2 regions of the Nonomuraea sp. NPDC050394 genome follow, and region 1 is predicted to be linked to the other one. Evidence: riboswitches for the same ligand, from Rfam matches in the RefSeq annotation. Region 1 holds a riboswitch; the other holds the start of a gene.
The links. Region 1 has a riboswitch for cyclic di-AMP ahead of ACIBKY_RS11810 (CHAP domain-containing protein). Riboswitches for the same ligand answer to the same signal wherever they lie in the genome.

Region 1 (7,775 bases):
TACGAGAACAGCAACCGCATCCCCGCCACGATCGTGGACGCGCTGCTGTGCGACGGGCGGCCGCCGGTGGAAGAGGTGGTCCGCGCGGTCGGGTACTGCATGCAGCCCGAGTCGCACCCCGAGCTGCGTTCCGGGGCGGCGGCGTTCATCGAGGCCCACGGCAGCGGCCGCTACTTCAAGAAGCAGCGCCTTTCCGCCGTCGGCCTGCTGCCCGGCTCGGAGCAGCCGAGCCCGCTGTCGCGGCTCAAGAAGAAGCTGAGCCGAGCCCTGTCCTGAGATCTCCTGACATCCGCCCCGGCTCCGTGACAGGGTGGAGTCATGATCGGCAAGTTGAGGCACAGGCTCGCCGTCACCACGATGCGTGCCGCCCGCGCCGCCAACCGCAGCCGGCTGGCCAGGGTGCTGCTGCGTGGACGCAGCGTGCGCAGGCTGCCGCTGGTCAACGTCGTCTACCATCGCGTCTTCCGCATGGGCGTGGCCCCGGGCGCCGTCGTGGCCTACCGCGGGGTACGCCTGACCGGGCCCGCGTGGGACAACACGATCATGCCGTCGATCTCGGGCGGCTACTACGAGGAGTTCGAGGTCTCGCTCTTCGAGGACCTGGCCGCGCTCGGCGGGCTGGTGGCCGACGTCGGCGCCAACATCGGTGTCTACGCCTGCGCGGGCGGCGCCCGGATGCCGTCCGGGCGGCTGATCGCCTTCGAGCCGGTGCCGGAGAACCTCGGCCACCTGCGCGCCAACGTCGAACGCAACGGGCTGGGCGAGCGGGTCGAGGTGGCCGGGACGGCCGTGGGCGCGGAAGCCGGGTCCCTTGAGCTGCACCTGTCGGCGGAGCAGTCCGGCAAGCACTCGGCCGACGTCCGCAACGCCGGTCCCGGCGGCAGGTCGGTGACGGTCGCGATGACCACGCTCGACGCCTACCTCGACGGCCGGACCGCCGACCTGATCAAGATCGACGTCGAGGGCTATGAGGGCTTCGTGCTCAAGGGCGCGCGGGCCACGCTCGCCGCGCGCCCGGCGCTGCTGTTCGAGCTGCATCCGGAGCTGCAGGCCAACTGCGGCTGCGACACCGGCGAACTGCTCGACCTCGTCTACGCGCACTATCCCCGGGTCTATCTGATCGACGAGCTGCACAACACGCTGGTGCCGTGCGAGCGCGCCTACTTCGACCGTCCCGACGCCGTGGGTCTCTACCGCTCGAACGTGATCGCCGCGGGCCGCCCGGAGCACCTGGACGTGCTCCGGCCACACCTCGACCCAAGCTAGCGCTTGCCTTTGAGGCTCCCAAGCACGCTCTTAGGCGCCCCCGCAGCTTCTCGGAAGGAGCCCACCTCCACAAGGTCGCGGGAGGAGCGGTCTTAGGAGGGTGCGTTCCGGACGTTCGAGGGCGTGTGCGCGTCTGAGGGCGGGTGCGCGGTTGGTCAGCCGGTGCGCAGGGCGCGGGAGAGCCTGCGCTTGGTGCGGTAGCCGATGCGCAGCACCTCGGGCGGCACCTCCACCCGCAGCCGCGCCCGGCGCCGGGCGGCCAGGTGCTCGGCGCCGTCAAGCAGCGAACGGGCCGGCTCGCGAGGGCCCGCCAGCAGCTCGTCCAGCAGCCCGACCCAGGTCCCCGCCTCGGCCGGGTGGAAGTAGTTCGCCGCCCGCCACGCCCCCCGCGCCTCGCGGAAGGCTCCGTCGGCCAGGTCGTCGAGCGTGCCCAGCAGCCCGCTGCCGGTGAAGACCACGTTGATCATCTCGGCGCTGACGCCGAAGTCCTCCAGCACCAGCGACGGCACGTCCCGGGCGATCGCCTCCAGCGCCGCGGTCGAGCTCACCGTCACGAACCCCGCCGCCACCGCCAGGTGCTCGTCCATCGAACCGGCGGCGAAGCGCAGCCGTCCCGGCTCGCCGAGTTCTTGCCAGAGCCGCTGATAGGGGTGGCGCTCGTTGTGGGTCTGCCGCTCGCCGTCCAGGGCGCGCAGCTTGACCACGACGTCCAGGTCGGGGCGGCGCTCGGCCAGCTTGGCCAGGGCCAGCAGCACCTCCTCGCGCTCCTCACGGCCACGCGGCACCTTGGCCTGCGTGGCGAAGACCACCCGGTCGCGCTCGCGCCCGTCGGGCTCGAAGCGGGCCCCGTCCTCCGGGACGCGTAGGAACGGCAGGCGGGCAAGACCCACCCGCCCCCCTCCGCCGAGCCGGCCGGCCACTTCGCCGAACTCGGCCGCCTCCCGCTCGCTGTGCACGACGAACAGGTCGCACCCGCTGCGGAACAGCCAGGCCTTGTCGGTGGCGGGCACCGAGATGCCGGGCAGTCCGGTGACGAAGACGGGCCGGGGCCGCAGCTCGTCGAGCACCTCGGCGACCAGCACGTCCACCACCGGGCCCGTGCACGCCACCACGATCGCGTCGGGTCTGGTCCGCTGCGCCATACGCCGCAATGACCGCGCCGACAGCACCGGCGGCAGGGGACCGTCGCCGACGGCGGCGGCGATCTGCAGCGGCGAGGGCACGATCGGCGTGCGGACCACCGCGAGATCGCGCTCCCAGCCCCCGGGCAGGTCGGCGAGCAGGCAGGCCGCCCACTTCAGATACGAGTCAGAGTCGGCAACGGCCAGGATCCTCACCCGGCAACCCCCGTCAGATGTGAGCGTAGCGCCGGGGCCGCCCGGCTGGTCCACCAGTCGTCCGGCACCTCGACCGGTTCGACCGCGACCCCGCGGGTGCCGAGCAGCACGCGCAGCGAGGTGATGGCGGTCGAGGGCAGGCTCAGGACGCGCTGGCTCGCGTCCAGGCCGCGAAGTGTGAGTTCGGCGGGCACGCCGGCGTCGTGCACGGTGATGCCGGGCCGTTCGCTGATGACGGCGAGGTCGACGGGGTCCTCGCGGCGGTGGGGGAAGTAGGCGAGGGGCTCGCTGGCGGCCAGTTCCGTCAGCCAGCGCAGGTAGCGCTCGCGGTGCACGAGCCCGTTGCGGACCAGCGAGGTGCCGAGCACGACCGTGCGCTCCACCGGGCCGGGCGAGCGCAGGGGCTGCGCGCGCAGCCAGCCGAAGTCGTGGGAGACGAGGTCGATGCCGCGCTCGCGCACGGCGCCGGCGAGGTCGTCCTTGACGGGCAGCGCGGTGAACACCGCGGTGCTGGAGGCGGCCAGCCTGAGCGCCGCCGCCGTCCCGAGGACCCTGCGCGGCAGTCCCGCCTTGTGCCTGGCCCTCAGCAGCGCCCGATACGGCCCCGCGGCCAGCAGTTCAAGCAGCCGGAGCGTGGCCAGCCCGTCGTCCACGATGACGATGCGGCCGGGCCGCGAGGTCAGCCAGCGCAGCTGCACCCGCCCGGAGAAGGCGTCACCGACCACCTGGACCGGCCGCGGCATCTCCTCGCTCGGCCTGGCCAGCTCAAGCCCGTCGGGCAGGTCGAGCCCGGCCAGCTCGCGACGGGTGGCCACGAGTGCGCGCTGACGCGCCCTCGGCACGATGACCGTGCGCTCACCGAGCAGCCCGGCGTGGTGGGCCTCGACGGCGCAGAGCATCTGGAGCGGCGATTCCACCCAAGCCCATTGCTTCTTCACGACGGGTTCAAGCTAGCCCGGTCGCCTTAAGCCGCAGGGAACGCCATGTGAACAATGGGTCGCATGAACTCGCTGCTGCTCAACACCGACGGTGTGCAGATCCCGCAGCTCGGCTTCGGAGTCTGGCAGGTGCCCGACGACGAGGCCGAACGCGCGGTCGCCACCGCGTTTCAGGCGGGGTACCGCCATATCGACACCGCCAGGCTCTACTACAACGAGGACGGGGTCGGCCGCGCCTTCCGGGAGTCGGGGCTGCCACGGGAGAAGGTGTTCATCACGACCAAGCTCTGGAACGCCGACCACAGCCGCGCCGAAGAGGCGTTCGAGGAGAGCCTGGCCCGCCTGGGCCTCGACTACGTCGACCTCTACCTCATCCACTGGCCGGTTCCGGATCAGGACAAATACCTCCAGGCATGGAAGTCCCTGGAAAAGATCTACCGAAACGGCCGGGCGCGCGCGATCGGCGTATCGAACTTCGGCGTGGAGCACCTCACCAGGCTCATCGACGAGGCCGAGATCACCCCCTCGATCAACCAGATCGAACTGCACCCGAACTTCCCCCAGATCGAGCTGCGCGCCTTCCACGAGGCCAACGGAATCCTCACCGAGGCGTGGAGCCCGCTGGGCCAGGGCAAGGGCCTGCTGAACGACCCCGCGCTCGCCACATTGGCCGGAAAACACGGCAAATCGCCCGCCCAGATCGTGCTCCGCTGGCACATCCAGCTCGGCAACGTGGTGATCCCCAAATCGGTCACGCCGGCGCGGATCAAGGAGAACATCCAGGTCTTCGGCTTCACGCTCGACCCGGAGGACATGGCTGCCATGGGAGCCCTCAACAACGGCACCCGTCTGGGACCTGATCCGGCAAATTTTAACTGGATGGGATGACCGGCTGGTGCGGCCTTTTGGCCGCACCAAGCCTTAGATCGTCATTTATGAGTTTGTAATCCCCTTGCCCCATGTATTACCTTCAGGTCATCCAAGGCATACGTCCGGGCTACCCGTTCGTTGCCAGACCATCGCACACACATCACAGGCTTTGCCTGTGACCGCTGAATCCGCACCCTCGCGGAACCGGGGACCCAGGTCCTTTGGGGTGAATCGGCGCCTCGCGCCGTAGGGCAGCTTCCATGCCCGAACCCGTCAGCTAACCCGGTAAGCGGCATGGAAGCAAGGAGTCACCCCACCCGATGGCGAAGCATCGTCTTACCCGTGCCCCCAAGATCGACCTCACCCGCGCCGCTCTCGGCGTGACCATCGCCGCCACCGCGGCGTTCGCGACACACCCCGCCCAGGCCGAGACGCACGCCGCGTCCGCCGCCGCCGCGAAGGGCGTCCCGGAAACCGTCGTCCAGGCCGAGCCCGGCAAGAAGGCCGGCAGCGACAGGCCGAAGCCCACCGCGGCCCAGGTCCTCTCGCTGGCCAAGAAGCAGATCGGCACCCGCGAGGACTCCAGGGGCGGCGGCACCAAGTTCCAGAAGTGGTACATGTCCTCCCCCCGCGCCGCCGAGACCATCAAGCGCGACGGCGGCAACCGCCAGGCCTACCTGAACGCCGCATGGTGCGCCATGTTCGTCAGCTGGGTCGGCGAGGAGACCGGCGCCCGCACCACCGTCGGCTGGGACGCCTACACCGTCACCCACGCCAAGTGGTTCAAGAACAACAACCGCTGGGGCGTCGGCGCGAAGCCCGGAGCCGTCGTCTTCTTCTCGTGGAGCGGCAGCAAGAGCCTCGACTCCATCAACCACGTCGGGTTCGTCATCAAGGACAACGGCAACGGCACCATCACCACCGTCGAGGGCAACACCGGCAACGGCAAGGTCGAGGAGCGCGTCCGCCCCACCTCCCAGGTCGTCGGCTACGGCTACCCCGACTACTCCGCCTGACCTTCCCCTCCTTCCCCCCACTCTCCCTCCCCAGGAACGGCGCGCCCCCTCCCCCCGGGCGCGCCGTTCCCCTTCTCCCCTTCTCCTCCGCGCCCCCGCCCCTGCGGCCCCCTGGCGCGCCCCTCGCGTTCGTACCACTCCCGCGCCCCCTCGCCCGCGCCGCCCCGTCTCTGCACGCCCCTCTCCCGCCTTCCCCGCGCCTCTCCGTTACGGCAAGCCCCCGCCCCCGCCTCCCGCCGCAGTGGGTGGGCGCCGATCGCCGGGCGCCGCGCACGTCGGACGGGGTCCCCACCGCCACGACGCCCCGCCGGCCCCCTCCCACGGCCCCGCACGCGCAACCCCCGCAACCCGCCCGTGCCCCAGGCCCTGGCCGCAACCCGCCCGCGCCCCACACCCCGGCCCACCCGCGCCCCACACCTTGGCCCGCAACCCGCCCGTGCCCCGGCCCTGGCCCGCAACCCCGCCCGCGCCCCACACCCCGGCCCACCCGCGCCCCACACCTTGGCCCGCAACCCGCCCGTGCCCCGGCCCCGGCCCGCGGGTCGCGCTCCCCGGGACCCTCAAGTCCCGTCCCCGCGGAGTCTGATGACCGGGGAGGGAGTGGGCGGGTTAGGGTGACGGTGATCACATGTGGAGGCGTCATGGGATGGACCGCAGCGGACATCGGCGACCTGTCAGGCCTGGCCGCCGTGGTGACGGGAGCCAACAGCGGCATCGGGATGATCGCCGCGGGTGAGCTGGCCAGGCGCGGCGCCGCCACCGTGCTGGCCTGCCGGGACGTCGCCAAGGGCGAGGCCGCCGCCCAGCTGGTGAAGAAGGCGGCTCCTCACGCCTCGGTGGAGGTCAGGCAACTTGACCTGGCCGATCTGGCCTCGGTCCGCGCGTTCGCCGCCGCGTACACCGGCGGGCTCGACGTGCTGGTCAACAACGCGGGTGTGATGGCGCTGCCGTACCGGCAGACCGTGGACGGGTTCGAGATGCAGTTCGGGACCAACCACCTCGGGCACTTCGCGCTCACCGGCCTGCTGCTGCCCCGGCTGCTGGAGCGTCCCGATCCCCGCGTAGTGACTGTCAGCAGCAGCATGCACAAGACGGGCCGCATCGACTTCGACGACCTCCAGGGCGAACGCTCCTACCGCAAGTGGGCCGCCTACGGGCAGTCCAAGCTGGCCAACCTGCTGTTCGCCTACGAGCTGCAGCGCCGCGCCGCCGGCGCCCTGACCAGCGTCGCCGCCCACCCCGGCTACGCCGCCACCAACCTCCAGGCCGTCGGCCCGCGCATGGAGGGCAACCCGATCCTGGAGTTCGGCTCCCGGCTGGGGAACGTGCTGTTCGCCCAGAGCGCCGAGCACGGCGCCCTGCCGCTCCTCTACGCCGCCACCGAACGCGGCCTGGCCGGCGGCACCTACGTCGGCCCCGACGGCCCCTTCGGCTCACGCGGCTACCCGACCCCCGTCGACTCCTCCCCCGCTTCCAAGGACCGCGCCGTCGCCGCCCGCCTGTGGTCGGTCTCCGAAGCCCTCACCGGCGTCCATTACGACTTTCCCGCCGATACGGCTCCCGCCAAATAGATCTCCCTTTTTCGCCTCAAATAGATCTCCCATCCCGTTATCCATTCGTGATCTGCCATCCCCAAACCACACAAACACCACAAACCCCAATAGCCACATCGGCTATCACATTTCCCTCCCCTTGGCGGCGCACGCCCGCACAACAACCAGTTCCCTGACCCCCGGCCACCCGCCAGACCGCTTGGCAGGCCGGACCAGCTGCCGAGCTGCCTGGACCGCTGGCTGCCCAGTTGCCTGGCCACATGCGGGCAAGCCACACCCAACCGGCCGGCCCGGTCACCTGGCCACCTCAAGCCACCCCGGCCACCTCCGCCAACCTGGATCGCCCCAGGGCCGGCGAGGCGGCGGGAGCGATCGGCATGGCGGGGTTGATCTCGGCCGCACGAGAAGTGCGACGGGAGCGCTCCCAGAGATCTTCACGGGGGGGTTTGTGGCCTGAAGTCCGGTACGAAGCCCGCAGGACGAGCGGAATGTAACGGTTGCGTGTCGTCTCGTTGACGGGGCCATCGCCCTGATGCACTCTGCATGGGAGCGCTCCCAGATCGCTCCCACATCCCCCACCCCACCACCAAGGGGCACACATGAAGCACACGCGTCTGGCCACCGCCGCGGTCATGACCGCCGCTCTGGCCGCCTGCGGAACCACCTCCACCCCCCAGCCCCAAACCTCGGCCCAAGCCAAGGCGGAACCCGTCACGATCACCGTGCACACCTTCGGCGGCGGTGAGAACTTCGGCTACGACAAGGCGGTCGAGGCCTGGAACGCCGCTCACCCGG
Region 2 (7,775 bases), on a different contig from region 1:
CGAGCAGGCCGAGGTGCAGCGTGTCGTCCATCCTTCGAGCCTACGGTTGCATCAGCGTGTCCCTGCTGATCCGGCCGATGTCGTCCACGCAGCGGCCGAGACCGAGCGCGACCGTCTCGACCGGGCGCTCGGCCCGCTGGACCGGCACCTCCAGTTCGAGCCGCAGCCGCCGCGCCAGCCCGCGCATGAGCGCGCCGCCGCCGGTCAGCACCGCGCCCCGGTCGGCCACGTCGGCGGCCAGGTCGGGGGAGCAGCGCTCGATGACCTCGCGGGCGGCCCGTACGATCATGCTGACGGTCTGCCGGGTGGCCTCGTACACCTGCCCGGCGGAGATCGCCACGATGCCGGCCCGGCCGGAGCGGTCGACGCCCCGCACGCTCGCCGTCCGGGTCACGGGCCGCCAGGCCGAGCCGATGCCGCGCTTGGCCACCTCGGCGGACTGCTCGGTGATGTCGAGGCCGTGGTCGTGCTTGACCTGGGCGACGATGACCCGGTTGACGTCGGCGCCGCCGGACTGGACGGTGGCGGCGTGCACGACGCTGGCGCACGAGACGACGGCGATCCTCGTGGTGTCGCGGCCGATGTCGATGATCATGTTCCCGGCGGCCTCCCTGACCGGCAGCCCGGCGCCCAGCGCGGCGGCCAGGCCGTGGTGGACGAGGTAGACGCGCCGCGCCTCGGCCTGGAAGGCCAGGTCGCGCAGGGCGTTGCCGGCGAAGCCGGTGCTGTCGGCGGGCAGCGCGATGACCATGCGCGGCCGGGAGAACGGATGGCCGTGCACCTTGCGCAGGAAGTGCCGGATCATGCGCGTGGTCAGGTCCACGTCGGCGGGGACGCCGCCGACGACGGGCCGGATCGCGACGGGTTCGGGGCCGGTGCCCGGCGGGGTGTCCGCGCCGTAGCCGATCACCTTGCCGGTGGTGGCGCAGCGGACGACGAGCGAGGGTTCGTTGATGACGATGCCGCGCTTCCTGGCGTAGATCTGGGTGCTGGCTGCTCCGAGGTCCAGCGCCAGATCCTGGCCCAGGATGCGCATGGGGTTCATATCGCACCAATCGGTCGGCGGGTCATGTTGAGCCTCATATCCGGCGAAGTTCCACCACAACCTCAAGAACGTTCGATCCTTTGACGGGTTGAGTAGGGCTACTCACCTCATATGCGCTTAAAGCCCCATGTGTCGGAGCCTCTCCAGGTCAGAACCTGGTCACATGAACGGCCTCTACGCACTCAAGCCCTGGTACGCCGCCCGGCTGGGTGGCGTGCGCGCCCTCCTGGTCGCCCGCGAGGTACCCCCATGGGCCATCACCGCCGCCGGGGTCGCCTTCGCGGCCGCGGCGGGAGCCGTACTGGCGGCCACTCCTCCAGGGCCGCTCGCCGCGCTCGCCGTCGCGCTGCTCCTGGCCGCCCGGCTGGCCTGCGCCAACCTCGACGGCGGCGTCGCCCGCGAGAGCGGGCGCGCCACCCGGTTCGGCGCCGTCGTCAACGAGCTGGGCGACCGCCTGGCCGAACTGGCCGTGCTCGCCGGCTGCCTTGTCCTGGCCCCGCCCGCGCTGGTGGCGAGCGCGGCGCTGGCGGCCACCCTGCCGTCGTGGGTCGCCCTGGCCGGTGCCGCCGCGGGGGCGCGGCGCGCGCAGGGCGGCCCCGTGGGCAAGACCGAGCGCTGCGTGCTGCTGGTCGCCTTCGCCCTCACGGGCTGGGCGCCGTGGCTGATCGTGCTCGCCGCCGGCTCGGCGATCACCGCTCTGGTACGGCTGGCGCGCATCGGAAAGGAACTGGCGTGATACTCGAGACCGCTCCCTTCCTGGCCGGCGCGCTCGGCGCCAGCGGCGTGGCCGTGTGGGTCTCGCACCGGCGCGAGCTCGTCCAGCGCTGGCTGACCTGGGCCGTGGCCGCCCCGGTGGTGACGCTGGCGCTGCTGGCCGGTCCGGTCGGCGCGGCGGCGCTGGCCGCGGCGCTCGGCGTCGTGTGCGCCGCCGAGTACGCCCGGCTGATCCGGCTGCGCCCGCCGGAGACCCTGATCCTCGCCGGTGCCGCCGCCGTGCTGCCGTTCCTGCCCTCGCCGCTCGCCGCGGGCCCGTTGCTGCTGCTGGCGCTCGTCCTCGTCCCGGTGCTCGGGGGCGACGCCGAGGACGGCGGCAGGCGGGCCGCGTACTCGGTCTTCGGGCTGCTCTGGATCGCGCCGCTGAGCGCCCTGGCCACGCTCGCCCCGGCGACCGCGTTCGCCCTCGTCCTGGCCGTCGCGCTCGCCGACGTCTGCGCCTGGTGCGGCGGCAGGCTCCTGGGCGGCCCGGCGCTGTCGCCGCTGTCTCCGGCCAAGACCTGGGGCGGGGTCGTGGGCGGCGCCGCCGGCGGCCTGACGGTCCTGTTCCTGTTGGGCGAGCTCACTCCGGTCACCGCGCTGGCCGTGGCCGCCGGGGCGCCGCTCGGCGACCTGCTGGAGTCGATGCTCAAGCGGGGCGCCGAGGTCAAGGACGCGGGCACCTGGCTGCCCGGCTTCGGCGGCCTGCTGGACCGCGTGGACTCGCTGCTCGTGGCGCTGGCCGTCGTGGTGGTGCTGCCATGAGCCTCGGGGCCGCGATGCGGCGGCGGCTGTGGCGTAGCGCCTTCGCCTGCAGCGGCGGCCTGGCCGTCGAGGGCCCGGTGCCGGGCGGGCCGTGCGTCGTGGTCGCCAACCACTGCTCCCACGCCGACACCGCCGCCCTGCTGGCCGCGCTGCCCGCGCGGCTGCGCCCGTCGGTGGCGGCCGCCGCCGACTACTGGTTCGCCAACCGGGCGCGGGCGCTGGTCTGCCGGACGCTGGTCTCCGGCTTCCCGGTACGGCGGGGCGGCGGCGGCTCCGCGGACCTGGCGGCGGCCGTACGACTGCTGGACCAAGGCCGGGTCCTGGTCGTCTACCCGGAGGGCACCCGCTCGCGCGACGGCCGCGTCGGCGACTTCCACGGCGGCGCGGCGCGGCTGGCCGAGGCGGCCGGTGTCCCGATCGTCCCGGTCCTGCTGGAGGGGACCGGCCGCGTGCTGCCGGTGCACGGCCGGTTGAGCCGCGCCCCGGTGACGGTCCGCTTCCTGCCGCCCGTGTCCGACCTGAAGACGGCACACCACCTCCTGCGCTCCCGACAACTCCCGAAGGGTGAAATTTCATGAAGTGGGCACTTATGCGGTTCCTGATGCGCACCGTCGGCCGGACCAGCCGCGGCATCCGCATTGGCTACCGCCACGGCTTCGACAGCGGCACCATGCTCGACTACGTCTACGTCAACAAGGCCCACGGCGGGCCCCTCGACCGGATCTACCTGAACTCGGTCGGCTGGCGGGCCATCCGCGCCCGCCGCGACCTGCTCAAGGAGGTCATCAGGGACGAGGTCTCCGCCAGGGCCGGCCGCGCGCTGATCCTCGACGTGGCCGCCGGGCCCGGCCGCTATCTGCAGGACGTCGCCAGGGAGCAGCCCGAGGTCGAGGTGGTCTGCCGTGACCTGGCCGCCGACGGCCTGCGCCGGGGCAGGGAACTGGCCAAGGAGCGCGGCCTGGCGAACATCCGCTACGAGCGCGGCGACGCCTTCGACCCCGAGCCGCTGGACCGGCCGGCCGACATCATCGTGGTCAGCGGGCTGTACGAGCTGATCCTGGACGACGAGACGATCAAGAAGTCCCTGGCCAGGCTGCGCGACCTGCTCGCCCACGACGGCGTGCTGATCTTCACCACGCAGACCCGCCACCCGCAGCTGGAGTTCATCGCCAACGTGCTGCCCAACCGCGACGGGCGGCTGTGGGTGATGAAGTGCCGCCAGGCCGAGCAGCTGCACACCTGGGCCGTCGAGGCCGGGTACGCCGACGTCGTCAGCAGGCGGGAGAAGGTCGGCCTGTTCACGGTGACCACGGCGACTCAGCGGCCGGAATGTATGACCATGGACGCATGCAGACACGACTGATCGGTCAGATGAGTGTCAGTGCCATCGGGCTCGGCGCGATGCCGATGTCGGTGGAGGGCCACATGCCCGACGAGGAGCAGTCGATCAGGACCATCCACGCGGCCCTGGACGCCGGGATCACGCTGATCGACACCGCCGACGCCTACACGCCCACGGAGGCCGAGGTCGGGCACAACGAGCGCATCGTGGCCAAGGCGCTGGCGAGCTGGGGCGGCGACAAGGACGCGGTGCTGGTGGCCACCAAGGGCGGGCACACCAGGCCACGCGGGCGCTGGGACGTGGACGGCCGGCCCGAGTACCTCAAGCGGGCCTGCGACCGCTCGCTCAAGGCGCTGGGCGTCGAGTCGATCGGGCTTTACCAGCATCACCGGCCCGACCCGGCGGTGCCGTACGAGGAGTCGATCGGCACGCTCGTGGACCTGCTCGACGCCGGGAAGATCCGGATGGCCGGGATCTCCAACGCGAACCCGGCCCAGATCAGGCAGGCCAACGAGATCCTCGGCGGGCGGCTGGTGAGCGTGCAGAACCAGTACTCGCCGAGCTTTCGCGGCAGTGAGCCGGAGGTGGACGTCTGCGAGGAGATCGGCGTGGCGTTCCTGCCCTGGGAGCCGCTGGGCGGCATGAACCACGTCGGCCGGCTCGGCCGCCGACACGCCGCCTTCGGAGAGGTCGCGGCCGAGCGCGGGGTCTCCCCGCAGCGGGTCTGCCTGGCATGGGAGCTGGCCAGGAGCCCGGTGATGATCCCGATCCCCGGCTCCAGCCGCCCGGCGACGATCCTCGACTCGCTGGCCGCCGCCGACCTGGAGCTCACCGAGGAGGAACTGGCCAGGCTGGGCTGACGCGGTGCCCGGTTTCGCGTCAGGTCGGCCGTCGTGCGAAGCTGTTGTGGTCCCCAACACCAGGAGGTCCTCATGGCGGAAACACCGGAGCCGGAAGTCAGCGAAACTCCCGAGGACGAGATGAAGCGCAAGTTCCGGGAGGCCCTGGAGCGTAAGCGCAATCAGCACTCCGACTCGGGTGCGGGTGGCAGGGGCACGGATCAGTCAAAGATCCACGGCGCACACGGCCCTGCTGCCAGCAAGCGTTCGTTCCGGCGCAAGAGCGGCGGCTGAGTCGGCGTTCTGAGGGGGTACGGCTTGGCCGTACCCCCCTTTTTCTTGACCTTCTTAGGTAGATCTTCGCCCGTTTCATGGCGATTGTTTTGCTTTTGCTCTCTTTGGCACTTACAGTCCTAAGCGTTACCAGCTGGCGACCTGGCCCTTCATCAGGAAGAGGCGGCCGGCTGGCGCCGAATCCCGTACCCGCGGGAACCGGGGAACCAATGTTCCTTGGGGTGAATCCGACGTACGCGTCGGTAGGGCATCTCCACGCCCGAACCCGTCAGCTAACCCGGTAGGCGCGATGGAGAGGACTGATCTTTTCATGCACCACCGCGATGAGCCCCCATTCCGCGTAGTTTCACCCGCCGCCTACTGAGCGGCCCCTTCCCCAGGCTTACCCCCCGCGCTTCCGCGTAGCGTCCGTTCGGCTTTGTGCCCGGCTACGCCGCTTTGACGAGCGCATTTCCCCGTCCCCGCACAAAGGACTTCTCTTCTTCATGTCTTCCCGCTTTGGCATGCGTTCTTTCACCATGCTCGCCTCCGTTGCCGTCATCGGCGCGGTCACCCTCAGCACCGGCGCAACCGCACACGCGGATGACTTCTCCGAGAAGAAGCCCCTTCTCAAGGGCTCCACCACCGCCTCCTACTACTGGGACGACGCCTCCGGCCGCAACGGCGACACCGGTCTTCCCGCCTCCGGCAAGCCCATGCAGAAGGGCCTGGCCGCCAGCCCGAGCTGGCCCCTCCTGACCGAGGGCTACGTCATCTACAAGGGCAAGAAGGAGCCGTTCTTCGTCGGCGACCGCGGCCCCGGGGTCCCCTCGAACAGGGGCATCATGCTCGACCTCGACGCCAAGACCTTCGCCTCGCTGACCGGCGGCAAGTTCAACTCCAGCTCGCTGACCGTCGACGGCGTCGGCGGCCAGGGGCACATCAAGATCGACTACGTCATCACCAAGTGGGGCCCCGGCGTGGGCAAGAAGAACCACCCCGTCGCCTTCTCCACCGGCGCCTGGTCCCGCAAGGACGCCAGGCCCGCCACGCCCCCGGTCGTGACCGCGGAGGAGAAGACCGAGAAGAAGGACGAGAGGCCCGAGACCCCGGCCGCTCCCGCGCAGGTCGCCGAGAAGGCGCCCGGGAAGGCCCCCGCGCAGACTTCCGCACAGGCCTCCGAGCGGGACAAGGCGCCGAAGGCCGAGCTGGCCGCGGCGGTCACCACCCGCGAGACCGAGTCGAACGGTGTGGGCGGACTCGCCCTCATCAGCGCCCTGGCCCTCCTGAGTGGCGGCATGTTCCTGGCCCGCGGCCGCATCCGCAAGGCGTTCGACCGCTGACCTCTTTACTCATGAGGAACAGAATGTGATTCTGTTCCTCATGGGTCAGCGCGCCGCCGTCAACGGCATCGAGATCGTCTACGACAGCTTCGGCTCGCCACAAGCACGGCCGCTGCTGCTCATCATGGGCCTCGGCGCCCAGCTCATCCACTGGGACGAGGAGTTCTGCGAGCTCCTCGCCGAGCAGGGCCACCACGTCGTCAGGTTCGACAACCGCGACGCCGGTGAATCCACGCATCTTCACGAGGCGGGCGTTCCGGAATTCGGATCGCCCGCTTCGCCGTACCTGCTGGCGGACATGGCGCGGGACGCGGCCGGGCTGATCGACGCGCTCGGCTGGCCCGCCGCGCACGTCGTCGGCGCGTCGATGGGCGGCATGGTCGCCCAGCAGCTCGCGCTCGACCATCCCGGACGGGTGCGCACGCTGACCTCGATCATGTCCACGCCCGGACCGCAGGTCGCGCCGCCCACGCCGGAGGCGAGCGTGACCCTGATGTCGGCTCCGCCGCCCGACCGCGCGGCCGCGATCGCGCTGGCCCAGCGGACCTGGGGGGTGATCGGCTCGCCCGGGTACGACCTGGACACCGAGCGGATCGCCCGGCTGGCCGGGCTCGCCTATGACCGGGCGCACGACCCGGCGGGAACGGCCCGGCAATTGGCCGCCATTCTGGCCTCCGGTGACCGGACCGAAAGGCTGGCTCGGCTGGCCGTACCCACGCTTGTCCTGCACGGAGAGGACGACGTGCTCATTCCGGTCGCCGGCGGCCACGCAACCGCTGCGGCAATTCCGCGCGCAAGACTGGTCACGTTCCCCGGAATGGGGCACGATCTGCCCAAGCCACTCTGGTCGCGGATCGTGGAAGAGATCACGAAACACACGGCCGGGTGACCCGCGTCGCGCGGCCGTTCCCCCACGGCGGCCGCGCGACGTCCTCAGATCGTGGGTTCGTCCGGCAACAGTGCCTTCTCGTCCGGCTTGTGGATCAGCACCTCGTCGATGTACGACTTCACCGCCGCGCTCAGCCCCACGTCGCTGCCGGCCGCCTCCGACAGGTACCACCGGTGGTCGAGCACCTCGTGGAACACCTGTGCCGTGTCGAGCTTGCGGCGCAGGTCGGCCGGGATCGCCTCTATCGTCGGCTGGAAGGCCTCGGCCAGCCACCGGTGCGCCACGATCGCCTCGTCCTCGTGCCGCAGGCCCTTGGCGACGCGGAAGCCGTCCAGGTCGTTGAGCAGCCTGCGGGCCTGGTTCTCCTCCACGTCCAGGCCGGTCAGGCGGAGCAGGCGGCGCTGGTGGTGTCCCGCGTCGACCACCTTGGGCCGCACGATCAGCCGCCCGGTGCCGACCTTGCGGCGCACCATCATCTCGGCCACGTCGAAACCGAGCAGGTTGAGCCGCCGGATGCGCTGCTCGA

Region 2: linked by a shared signal. The riboswitch ahead of ACIBKY_RS31355 (hypothetical protein) and the one ahead of ACIBKY_RS11810 (CHAP domain-containing protein) in region 1 are both predicted to bind cyclic di-AMP.

What each region holds. Positions count from the first base shown of each region.
Region 1 covers NZ_JBITIO010000002.1:812,723-820,497, forward strand. The annotation lists gene ACIBKY_RS11785 (polysialyltransferase family glycosyltransferase) at 1-276, shown strand, start outside; gene ACIBKY_RS11790 (FkbM family methyltransferase) at 319-1,266, shown strand; gene ACIBKY_RS11795 (DUF6716 putative glycosyltransferase) at 1,422-2,603, opposite strand; gene ACIBKY_RS11800 (hypothetical protein) at 2,600-3,520, opposite strand; gene ACIBKY_RS11805 (aldo/keto reductase) at 3,605-4,429, shown strand; cyclic di-AMP (ydaO/yuaA leader) riboswitch at 4,582-4,718, shown strand; gene ACIBKY_RS11810 (CHAP domain-containing protein) at 4,732-5,427, shown strand; gene ACIBKY_RS11815 (oxidoreductase) at 6,069-6,998, shown strand; gene ACIBKY_RS11820 (ABC transporter substrate-binding protein) at 7,580-7,775, shown strand, end outside.
Region 2 covers NZ_JBITIO010000009.1:5,852-13,626, forward strand. The annotation lists gene ACIBKY_RS31315 (BTAD domain-containing putative transcriptional regulator) at 1-31, opposite strand, end outside; gene ACIBKY_RS31320 (rod shape-determining protein) at 41-1,045, opposite strand; gene ACIBKY_RS31325 (CDP-alcohol phosphatidyltransferase family protein) at 1,209-1,781, shown strand; gene ACIBKY_RS31330 (phosphatidate cytidylyltransferase) at 1,778-2,563, shown strand; gene ACIBKY_RS31335 (lysophospholipid acyltransferase family protein) at 2,560-3,141, shown strand; gene ACIBKY_RS31340 (class I SAM-dependent methyltransferase family protein) at 3,138-3,926, shown strand; gene ACIBKY_RS31345 (aldo/keto reductase) at 3,911-4,765, shown strand; gene ACIBKY_RS31350 (DUF5302 domain-containing protein) at 4,838-5,038, shown strand; cyclic di-AMP (ydaO/yuaA leader) riboswitch at 5,203-5,340, shown strand; gene ACIBKY_RS31355 (hypothetical protein) at 5,557-6,360, shown strand; gene ACIBKY_RS31360 (alpha/beta fold hydrolase) at 6,386-7,249, shown strand; gene ACIBKY_RS31365 (DUF4032 domain-containing protein) at 7,294-7,775, opposite strand, start outside.